3 regions of the Nocardioides sp. Z22_16 genome follow, and region 3 is predicted to be linked to each of the others. Evidence: predicted binding sites of a transcription regulator. Region 3 holds the regulator's gene; each other region holds the start of a gene.

Region 1 (3,268 bases), on a different contig from region 3:
ACCCGGCTCGACCACGACTCCAACATCCGCCCCTGGGTCCAGGCGGCCCAGGCCGTCGGGGCGACGGTGCGGTGGGTGGGGTTCGACCCCGTCACCGGCGAGCTCGACCTCGCGGGTCTGCTGGCGCTGCTGTCGGAGCGGACCCGTCTGGTCGCCGTCACGGCTGCCTCCAACGTGCTCGGCACCCGCCCCGACGTGCGCGCGGTCGCCGACGCCGTCCACGCGGCGGGGGCGTTGCTCTACGTCGACGGGGTCCACCTGACCCCGCACGCGCCCGTCGACGTGGCGGAGCTGGAGGCGGACTTCTTCGCCTGCTCGCCCTACAAGTTCTTCGGGCCGCACCACGGACTCGTGGTCGCCGACCCGGCGCTGCTCGAGACGTTGCACCCCGACAAACTGCTGCCCTCCTCCGACGCGGTGCCCGAGCGGTTCGAGCTCGGCACGCTTCCCTACGAGCTGCTCGCCGGGACCACCGCGGCGATCGACTACCTCGCCGGGATGGCGCCGGGCTCGGCGGCGGCTGACCGGCGGAGCCGGATCACGGGGTCGATGCGGGCGGCGGAGGCGCACGAGGAGCGGCTCTTCGCCCGGCTCCTCGCCGGGCTGGAGGGGCTGGAGCGGGTGCGGCTGCACGGCAGTCCGGTACGCCGGACCCCCACGGTCTACTTCTCCGTCGAGGGGGTGCCGGGTCGCGAGGTGCACGAGCGGCTGGCGGCCGTGGGGGTCAACGCGCCGGCCAGCCACTTCTACGCGATCGAGGCGTCGCGCCACCTCGGGCTGGGGGATGAGGGAGCGGTGCGCGCGGGTCTGGCGCCCTACAGCGACGAGCGAGACGTCGACCGGTTGCTCGAGGGGCTCGCCAGTCTCTGACGACCCGGTCGCGCGTTTGCCTCCGGCTAGAGGGCCGGGGGCGTGGCAGTGACCGGCGGACGTCTGCGAGCACCGTGGCGAGCGGCCGGTCGGCGTCCACGACGGTGAAGGTGGGCCACTCCGGCAGAGAGCGGTCGGGCGCCGGCGTTCTCGAAGGAGCGGGTGCGGCTGCGCCGTCGCAGCTCCGTGGTCAGCGCCCTGGCCAGCGTCGTCTTCCCCGAGCCGTCGATGCCGACGAGGGCGACGAGGGTCGTCTGGCGGGGCGCGGGGGTAATCCTGTCGAACGGAGGGGCCTCATGGTTTGTGGCGAGGGAACCCGTGCGGCAAAAGGTTCGAACGGTTGTCCAAATAGTGGCACCAGCGGGCTGTTCTGAGCGTAAGTTGTCGGTGGCGCTTGGTTGACTTGTCGCATAGGTCGGGGCCCGTTCGGGGTGGCTCCGGTCACTGGTGACGGGGGGCCGGGATGTACGTCGACGACACGGCGGGGACGCATCCGATCAGCCGTGCGTGCACCGCGATCTCGGCCGCGTTGGACGCCACCGTCGACGTCGATCCGGTGTTCTTGTCCGCGGTCGCGCACCGGGAAGCACTGTTGGAGCTGACCCGGTTGGGTGACCGGTTGGAGTCGTTGCGGATGCGGGTCATCCACGCCGCCGGCACCCCGGGTGGCCTCGCCGAAGCCGACGGGGCACGGTCCCCGGCGGCGTGGTTGGCGGCCCGGACGAGGTCGGGGTTCGGACCCGCCCGGGCCGCGGAGAAGCTCGCCGACGCGGTCGCCACCCGCTGGTTGCTGGTCGGGGCCGGGTTGGAGGACGGGCGGGTCACCCTGCCCCAGGCGCGGGTGATCGCCAAGGCCCTGGACGCGTTGGTGACCGACCCGATCCCCGGCGAGGAGATCCCCGCCGACGTGCTGACCCGGGCCGAAGCCCACCTGGTCGAGGCCGCCGCCATGTTCGACCCGGTCCACCTGGAACGGCTCGGGGCGAAGATCCTCGAGGTGGTCGCTCCCGGCACCGCAGACGAGCACGAGAAGAGGGCCCTGGACCGGGCCCAACACCGCGCGAACACCGCCACCCGGCTGACCTTCCGCAAGCGCGGTGACGGCGCCACCGACCTCCACGCCCGGGTCCCCGACGCGGTCGCCGCCCGGCTACGGACGGTGCTGGACGCGTGGACCTCACCCAAGCAGGACGCCGGGAAGGATGCTGGGGCGGCGACCCCGTTCGGTGGGTTCGCCCAACGCGACCCCGCCACCGGGATCCGGCTGCCCCAAGAGCGGTTGCACGGGCAGGCGTTCCTGGCGTTCCTCGAGGCCGCCGACCCCAACCGGATGCCGATCCACGGCGGTGGGGCGACCCGGGTGGTCGTCACCATCGACCTCGCCCAGCTCCGCGAAGACCTGGGGATCGGGACCATCATCAGCAACGGCGACGACGCCACCCCGATCACCGCCTCAGAGGCCCGCAGGCTGGCCTGTCAGGCGGGGATCATCCCCGCCGTCCTCGGCACCGACGGGGTCCCCCTGGACATGGGGAGATCGACCCGGTTCTTCACCCCACAGCAGCGGCTCGCGAAGACCCTGACCCACCGGGTCTGCGCGACCGAAGGGTGCACCGTCCCGTCGACGTGGAGCGAGGCACACCACGGGCGTGAACCCTGGGGCCACGGCGGAACCAGCGACCTCGCCGACCTCACCTTCCTCTGCCCCTGGCACCACCACCGCGCCCACGACACCCACTTCACCACCCACAAGCTCCCGAACGGCGACGTCAGATTCACCCGCCGCACGTAGACCGCCGGCAGCGGGATCTGTCACCAGTCGAAGGCCAGCTTGGCCGCCACGAAGAGCATCGTCGCCGCGATCACCAGCTCGAGCACCTGCCAGGCCCGGGGGCGGGCCAGCAGCGGGGCGAGCCCGCGGGCACCGAAGCCGAGTCCGCTGAACCAGACGACGCTCGCGACGACCGCCCCCGCGCCGAAGGCCCAGCGCCCATCGACCAGGCCCTCGCCGAGCCCGCTCACGGGACCGCTGTGGGTGGCCGCGATGGAGCCCACGAGCAGGACGGTGTCGAGGTAGACGTGCGGGTTGAGCCAGGTCAGCGCGACCGCCTTGCCGACCACGGTCCTCCGGGACTCCGAGGAGTCGGACCCCGCGCGGTCGGCGCGCAGCGACTCGCTCGCGAAGGCCCGGCGCAGCGAGTGAGCGGCGTACCAGAGCAGGAAGGCCACACCGAGCCATCGGACGACGTCGACGACCCATCCCGCGCGGTCGACGATCGCCCCGATCCCGCTGACCCCGGCCGCGATCAGCACCGCGTCGGAGACCGCACAGACGAGCACCACCGGGCCGACGTGCTGCCGCAAGATCCCCTGCCGGAGCACGAACGCGTTCTGCGCC
Region 2 (3,268 bases), on a different contig from region 3:
GCCGGGCAGGCCCGGAAGCCCTTCGCCGCCCAGCAGCACCCAGCTCAGCAGGCCCACCCCCACCAGGCCCAGCGACGCGGCCACCCGGGTGCCCGGCGCCACTCCCCGCGGCGCGTCCGCCTGGGACAGCAGCAGCGCCACCGGGACGAGGGAGCCGACCACGGCGCCCAGCGCGGCGCCGACGGTGAGCGTGGCGGGCTCGAGTCCCCCGCCCTCGGCCGCCATCGCGGCGAGCAGGCCCACGACCACCCCGCCGAGGGCCGAGCCGGCGACCGCCCCGCCGAAGGGGCCGCGCAGCAGCACCGCCCGGTCGGCCGTCGTGGAGAGCAGCCACCGCGCCACCGCCCGGTCGGCCGAGACGGGGCCGACCTGACCCACGGCCCCCAGCAGCACCCCCAGGCCCAGGCAGCCGACCGCCACGGCGGCGTACGTCGGGTGCTCCTGCAGCACGCAGCCCGTCGCCTGGCAGGTGCGTCCGGCGAAGGTCTCGCGGGCGAAGGAGAGGATCCAGACCGTGATCAGGGCGATGCTGAAGACCCACACGTAGAGGTCGCTGAACCGCTCGGCCGTGTCGTGGGCGCGCGAGCGGGCCCGCGCCAGCTCACGAGCCACCTCGCGGGCCGCGACGTCGTCGCCACCGCGGTCGGCGGTGGCGGCCCCGTGTGCGCTCACCCGGCGTCCAGGCCCGCGTCGCTGGCGTCGCTGGCGTCTCTGGCGTCCACCGAGACGACCCGGGCGCCCGCCGCCGCGACCAGCTCCTCCGAGTGGCAGGCCATCAGCACCGAGCGCCCCTGGTCGGCCTGCTCCGCGAGCCAGCGCCCCAGCCACGCGCGGCCCTCGGTGTCGAGCCGCTGCTCGGGCTCGTCGACCAGCAGCAGCCGCCACGGCCGGACCAGCGCGACGGCCAGGGAAAGGCGCTGCCGCTGGCCCGAGCTGAGGGTGCCCGGCACCTGGTCGGCCACCGCGGCCAGCCCGACCTCGGCCAGCGCCTCACCGGCCACCACCGTCGGGTCGACCACGCTGTCGGCGCGGGCCAGCAGGTCGAGGTGCTCCAGCACGGTGAGGTCGGGGAACCAGGCGTTGTCGTCGAGCAGCGCCAGCACGTCGCCGCGCACTTCGGCGTCGCGGGTGTCCAGGGGCTTGTCGTCGAGGAGCACCTCACCGGCGTCGAGCTGCTCGATCCCCACCACGCAGCGCATCACCGTGGTCTTTCCCGCCCCGTTGGGGCCGACCAGGGCCACCACCTCGCCGGGCTCGACGTCGAGGTCGAACCCGTCGACCACCACGCGCCCGCCAAACTCCTTCGTCAACCCCCGCAGACTCAGCACGCGGGTGATCCTAGGGGTACGCCCCCTTTCCGGCCGTTTTGCTCGGAGGGTCCTGGGGAGAGAAAATCTGGGACTTTCGTCTATTTTCGAACACATGTCCGGACTCTGGGATGGGCGGCTCGAGGGGGGCGACTTGTCGGTGGCGGACGGTTGACTCGGTGGTGTCGCGAGGCAATCGGGCTCCGCGACGAACGTCGGGGCGGAGGTCCGCATGTGCCAGCACGGCGTCCATCAACACGGGGTCGACCAACACGGTGTCGACCAGCACCCGATCACGCGTGCGGTGGGGCTGATCGCGAGTGCTCTCGACCTCGCCAAGGAGGCGGACCCGCGCTACCTCTCCGGGCAGGCGCAGCGCGAGGCGCTCCTCGAGCTCTCCCATCTCGGCGACCGGGTCGAGTCGTTGCGGATGCGGCTGCTCCGGTCCGCGGGCGGTCCGGGAGGGGTCGCCGAGGACGACGGTGCCAGGTCGGCCGCCGACTGGTTGGCCGCCCGGACCCGTTCCGGCTTCGGCCCGGCTCGGGCGGCCGAGCGACTGGCCGAGGCGGTCGACGCGCGGTGGCCACGGGTGGGCGCGGCACTCGAGGACGGCTCGGTCAACCTCCTCCAGGCCCGGGTTGTCGTGAAGGCCCTCGACGCGCTGGTCTGCGACCCGCTGCCGGGAGAGGAGGTGCCCGCGGAGGTGCTGGACCGAGCCGAGGCCCAGCTGGTCGCGGACGCGGCGAGGTTCGGTCCTGCCCAGCTCGCCGCACTGGGCGCCAAGATCCTCCAGGTCGTGGCGCCCGAGACCTACGACGAGCACGAGCGGAAGCTCCTCGAACGCGCCGAGCGCCGGGCGAACGCCGCGACCAGGCTGACCCTGCACCGGCGTGGCGACGGCTCGACGGACGTCAAGGGTCGGATCCCCGACCATGTCGCTGCGAGGTTCCGGACCTTCCTCGACTCCTGGACCTCGCCCAAGCAGGACGACGGCAGGGCCACCGGTGCGGCCACCGGGCTGGCGGCGTTCGGGCACCGGGACCCGTCCACTGGCGAGCGGCTGCCGCAGGACCGGTTGCACGGGATGGCGTTCTGCGCGTTCCTCGAGGCCGCCGACCCCGCCCGGATGCCCAGGCACGGCGGCTCCGCCACCCGCATCCTGGTGACGATCGGTCTCGAGGCGCTGCGCACGGGCCTCGGCACCGGGTCGATCCTCAGCAACGGCGACGACGTCACCACCATCTCCGCGGCCCAGGCCAGGCGGATGGCGTGCCAGGCCACGCTGATCCCGGCCGTGCTCGGTACCGACTCGGTCCCGCTCGACCTGGGGCGGGCGTCGAGACTCTTCACCCCGCAGCAACGAGACGCCAGGACGCTCACCCAACGCACCTGCGGGGCGGAGGGATGCACGATCCCGTCCGCCTGGTGCGAGGCCCATCACGCTCGGGACCCCTGGGGCGTCGGGGGCACCTCGGACCTGGCCGACCTGGAGTTCCTCTGGTCGTGGCACCACCACCGGGCGCACGACCCCGGCTACGCGACGACGAGGATGCCGAACGGCGACGTCCGGTTCCGCAGGAGGCGGTGAGCGTGCGCCCGCGTGGCATGCTCACATGCCGTGACCCCCGCAGCCGGGCCGAAGCCCGCTCAGCCGCGCCGACCGCGCAGGAACGCCTGCTCGGCCTCGTTGTCGGTCATCGAGATCGCCCGGTCGTAGGCGGCGCGCGCCTCGTCACTCCTGCCGAGCCGCCGGAGCAGGTCGGCGCGGGCGACGTGGAACGGCTGGTACGCCGCGAGCGAACCGCCCGAGCCTGCACCGCCCAAGCCGGCACCGCCCAGCTCGTCCACCACCGGCAAGGCCGCGGCCGGGCCGTCGAGCTCGGCGAGCGCGAGCGCCCGGTTGAGCGCGACCACCGGGGTCGGGGTGACGGCGTGCAGCTGGTCGTAGAGCGCGACCACCT
Region 3 (3,268 bases):
CGGCGCCCGGCTCCTCGAGGTCGGGCCGTGGGGGGTCCGGGAGACGACGTGGGACGAGCTGGAGCTGGTGAGCCACTGGAGGCGCTACCTGGACGCGCCGATGCAGTACCTGAGGCACGTCCTCGACTGAGAACCGCCCGGTCCCCGCCCGGCCGCCATCCCACAAAGCACAGGGATGTCATCAGTTTCAGGCATGCGGGTGCGATTCCCCCGCGAATAGCGTGGCCGCATGCGCGATCTCCTGACGACCCCCATGGAGACCATCGAGGCCGATCTCGAGGCCCTGATCGTCACCATGGCGAAGTCCCCTGCCTTCCGGACCACCGACGAGCCGGACGCCACCGTCTACTGGTCCCACCTCCCGCTCGAGGTGTGCAACGTGATCGCCAACGCCCGGATCGCGTCGGTCGACGTGCCCCAGCGCGTCCCCGAGCTGCTCTCGCCCTTCCTCGAGCGAGGGCTCCCCTTCCAGTGGATGACCACGCCGGACACCACCAGCCCGGCCCTCGAGGCCGCGCTGGCCCAGGCAGGCCTGGTCGCGCACGAGGCAGCGGCCATGCACATCAACCTGGACCGACCCATCGACCCCGAGGCACCCGACGACGTCTACATCGACGTCGCCTGGCCGGACCACACCGAGCCCGTCGCGGCCACCATCTTCGCGGGGCTCGGCCTCGCGGCACACTCGGCGGGGGCGCACATGGACTTCCTCGACACGATGGACCCCGCCGACCACCAGTTCTTCATCGCCCGCAGCTCCTTCACCGGGGACGCCCAAGGGGCGAGCACCTCGCACCGCCGAGGCCCCAGCGTGATGTTCGGCAACATCGTCACGCTGCCGAAAGCTCAGGGTCGCGGTCTTGAGCACGCCCTAGCCGGCACCATGATGAACCGGGCCCGCGAGACCGGCGCCAGCACCGCGACCGTGATCGCCTCGGAGCAGACCTACCCGGCCCTGATGGACCTCGGCTTCCGCACCGGGTTCAGCCTGGTGAGCTGGGTCTGGCAGCCCGACGGCTGAGCGACACGCCCGTTCGAACACCTGTTTGAACTCCGCCTCCTGGCGCACTACGGTGAGGACACCGAGCCCGCACCAGCACCACACCAGGAGGCACCGCATGGCCAAGACGCGCGAGACGAGCGGCAAGGTCGTGCCGATGCCCGACGGGCCTCCGGACGCGACCGGGCTCACTCCGCGTCAGCAGCGGATCCTGCTCTCGATCAAGGACTCCTTCGAGCAGCGCGGCTACCCGCCGAGCATGCGCGAGATCGGTCGCGAGGTGGGTCTCACCAGCTCGAGCAGCGTCGCCCACCAGCTGAAGGTGCTGGAGGAGAAGGGCTACCTCAAGCGCGACCCCAATCGGCCCCGGGCCCTGGAGGTCTTCCTCCCCGAGGTGCTGGCCGCCCGCCGCGCCATGAGCAGCGCCGACGAGTCGTCGTTCGACCCCACGGGGGTGGGCGACGCCGCGCCGGCCGCGCAGTACGTGCCGGTCGTGGGCCGCATCGCCGCCGGCGGGCCGATCCTGGCCGAGGAGCGCGTCGAGGACGTCTTCCCGCTCCCCAAACAGCTGGTCGGCGAGGGCACGCTCTTCCTGCTCGAGGTCTCCGGTGACTCCATGATCGACGCCGCCATCTGCAGCGGCGACTACGTGGTGATCCGCCAGCAGCCGGACGCCGCCAACGGCGAGATCGTCGCGGCCATGATCGACGGGGAGGCGACCGTCAAGACCTTCCAGCGCAAGGACGGCCAGGTCTGGCTGCTCCCCCACAACGACGCCTACGAGCCGATCGACGGCACCCACGCGACGATCCTGGGCAAGGTCACCGCGGTCCTGCGCCGGATGTGACGGGCGCTCCGGTGCCGCCGGCCGCGGCACCGCGCTCCTGTAATCTCACGCGGGTGCGCCGGTCCCGAGCAGAGTCCAAGCCCTCGCGGACCTCACCCCCCGTCCAGGACCTCACCCCCGACGTGTTCCGCACCCGGGCCGGCGACCGTTTCAAGCTGACCGCGGAGTCGAAGGAGCTGCTCGACGGCCTCTCCCGGGCGAGTGCGGACGCCGGCTGGGTCTCGCCGCTCGGCTACAACCTGACCGTCAGCCACAGCCACCGCTTCGTCTGGTACCGGGTGGCCAAGGTCGCCACCCGCACCGTGCGCCACCACTTCGCCGCCCACCAGGTCCCCCTCGACATCGACCACGCCATGCGGGTGCGCTACCCGACCGGCCTCTTCGCCGACTACTTCAAGTTCGCCTTCGTCCGCGATCCACTGGAGCGGTTCGTCTCCGCCTGGCAGGACAAGGTCGTCAACATGAACTACTTCAAGTTCGACGACGCGACCCATGCCCGGATGCAGCGGGTCGAGGAGTTCGCCCGGTGGACCGCTGAGCACGACCTGCGCGCCGTCCCGGGGACCGATCAGCACCTGGCCCTGCAGACCCGGCTGATCGACCTCGACCAGGTCGACTTCGTGGGTCGGCTCGAGAGCTTCGACCGCGACTTCGCCGAGGTGTGCGAGCGGGTCGGCGCGCCCGCGGTGCCGGCCCGACCGCGGAACCAGACGGCTCCCGACGGCAAGCGCCGCGACGTCTCCGCCGAGCTGCGCGAGCTGGTGGCGACGATGTACCGCCGCGACTACCAGATCCTCGGCTACTGAGGGCTACCCCTCCGCGGCGGCCTCGGCCAACCGGCTCAACGCCTTGCGCACCACCTGGGGGTCGTGGGTGGTCCACATCGGCGGCAGGCTCGCCTTGAGGAACCCGCCGTACCTCGCGGTGGCCAGCCGCGGGTCCAGCACCGCGACCACGCCGCGGTCCGACGTCGTGCGGATCAGCCGGCCGGCGCCCTGGGCCAGCAGCAGGGCCGCGTGGGTAGCCGCCACCTGCATGAAGCCGTTGCCGCCGGCCCGGTCGGCGGCGCGCTGGCGAGCCGACATCAGCGGGTCGTCGGGCCGGGGGAAGGGGATCCGGTCGATGAGCACCAGCTGGCACGTCTGGCCGGGCACGTCGATCCCCTGCCAGAGGCTCAGCGTGCCGAAGAGGCAGGTGTGCGGGTCCGCCACGAACTGGCGGGCCAGCTCGGGCAGCTGGGCCTCGCCCTGCGCCAGGGTCGTCAGGTGGGGCAGCCGCTCCCGCACCACCTCGGCGGCCGCCTCGGCCGCACGCCGGGAGGAGAAGAGGCCGAGCGTCCGGCCGTCGGCGGCGTCGACGAGGTCGACGATCTCGTCGAGCTGCGCCTGGCCGAGCCCGTCGCGGCCCGGCGGTGGCAGGTG

The links. The regulator LexA, encoded in region 3, represses DNA repair genes until DNA is damaged. The targets are predictions, from matches to a motif close to TCGAACANNTGTTCGA.
Region 1: AC3X7R_RS10945 (HNH endonuclease signature motif containing protein) is a predicted target of LexA. The motif match lies at 1,203-1,218, and genes of this name have one in related genera.
Region 2: AC3X7R_RS10405 (DUF222 domain-containing protein) is a predicted target of LexA. The motif match lies at 1,415-1,430, and genes of this name have one in related genera.

What each region holds. Positions count from the first base shown of each region.
Region 1 is NZ_JBYTTI010000003.1:517,973-521,240, forward strand. Features, by position in the region: gene AC3X7R_RS10940 (cysteine desulfurase-like protein) at 1-870, shown strand, start outside; gene AC3X7R_RS10945 (HNH endonuclease signature motif containing protein) at 1,334-2,662, shown strand; gene AC3X7R_RS10950 (LysE/ArgO family amino acid transporter) at 2,683-3,268, opposite strand, start outside.
Region 2 is NZ_JBYTTI010000003.1:414,855-418,122, reverse strand. Features, by position in the region: gene AC3X7R_RS10415 (DUF6297 family protein) at 1-672, opposite strand, end outside; gene AC3X7R_RS10410 (ABC transporter ATP-binding protein) at 669-1,328, opposite strand; gene AC3X7R_RS10405 (DUF222 domain-containing protein) at 1,540-2,895, shown strand; gene AC3X7R_RS10400 (RNA polymerase sigma factor) at 2,955-3,268, opposite strand, start outside.
Region 3 is NZ_JBYTTI010000002.1:259,285-262,552, reverse strand. Features, by position in the region: gene AC3X7R_RS05530 (AAA family ATPase) at 1-130, shown strand, start outside; gene AC3X7R_RS05525 (GNAT family N-acetyltransferase) at 230-1,021, shown strand; gene lexA (transcriptional repressor LexA) at 1,119-1,847, shown strand; gene AC3X7R_RS05515 (sulfotransferase family 2 domain-containing protein) at 1,901-2,653, shown strand; gene AC3X7R_RS05510 (ATP-dependent DNA helicase) at 2,657-3,268, opposite strand, start outside.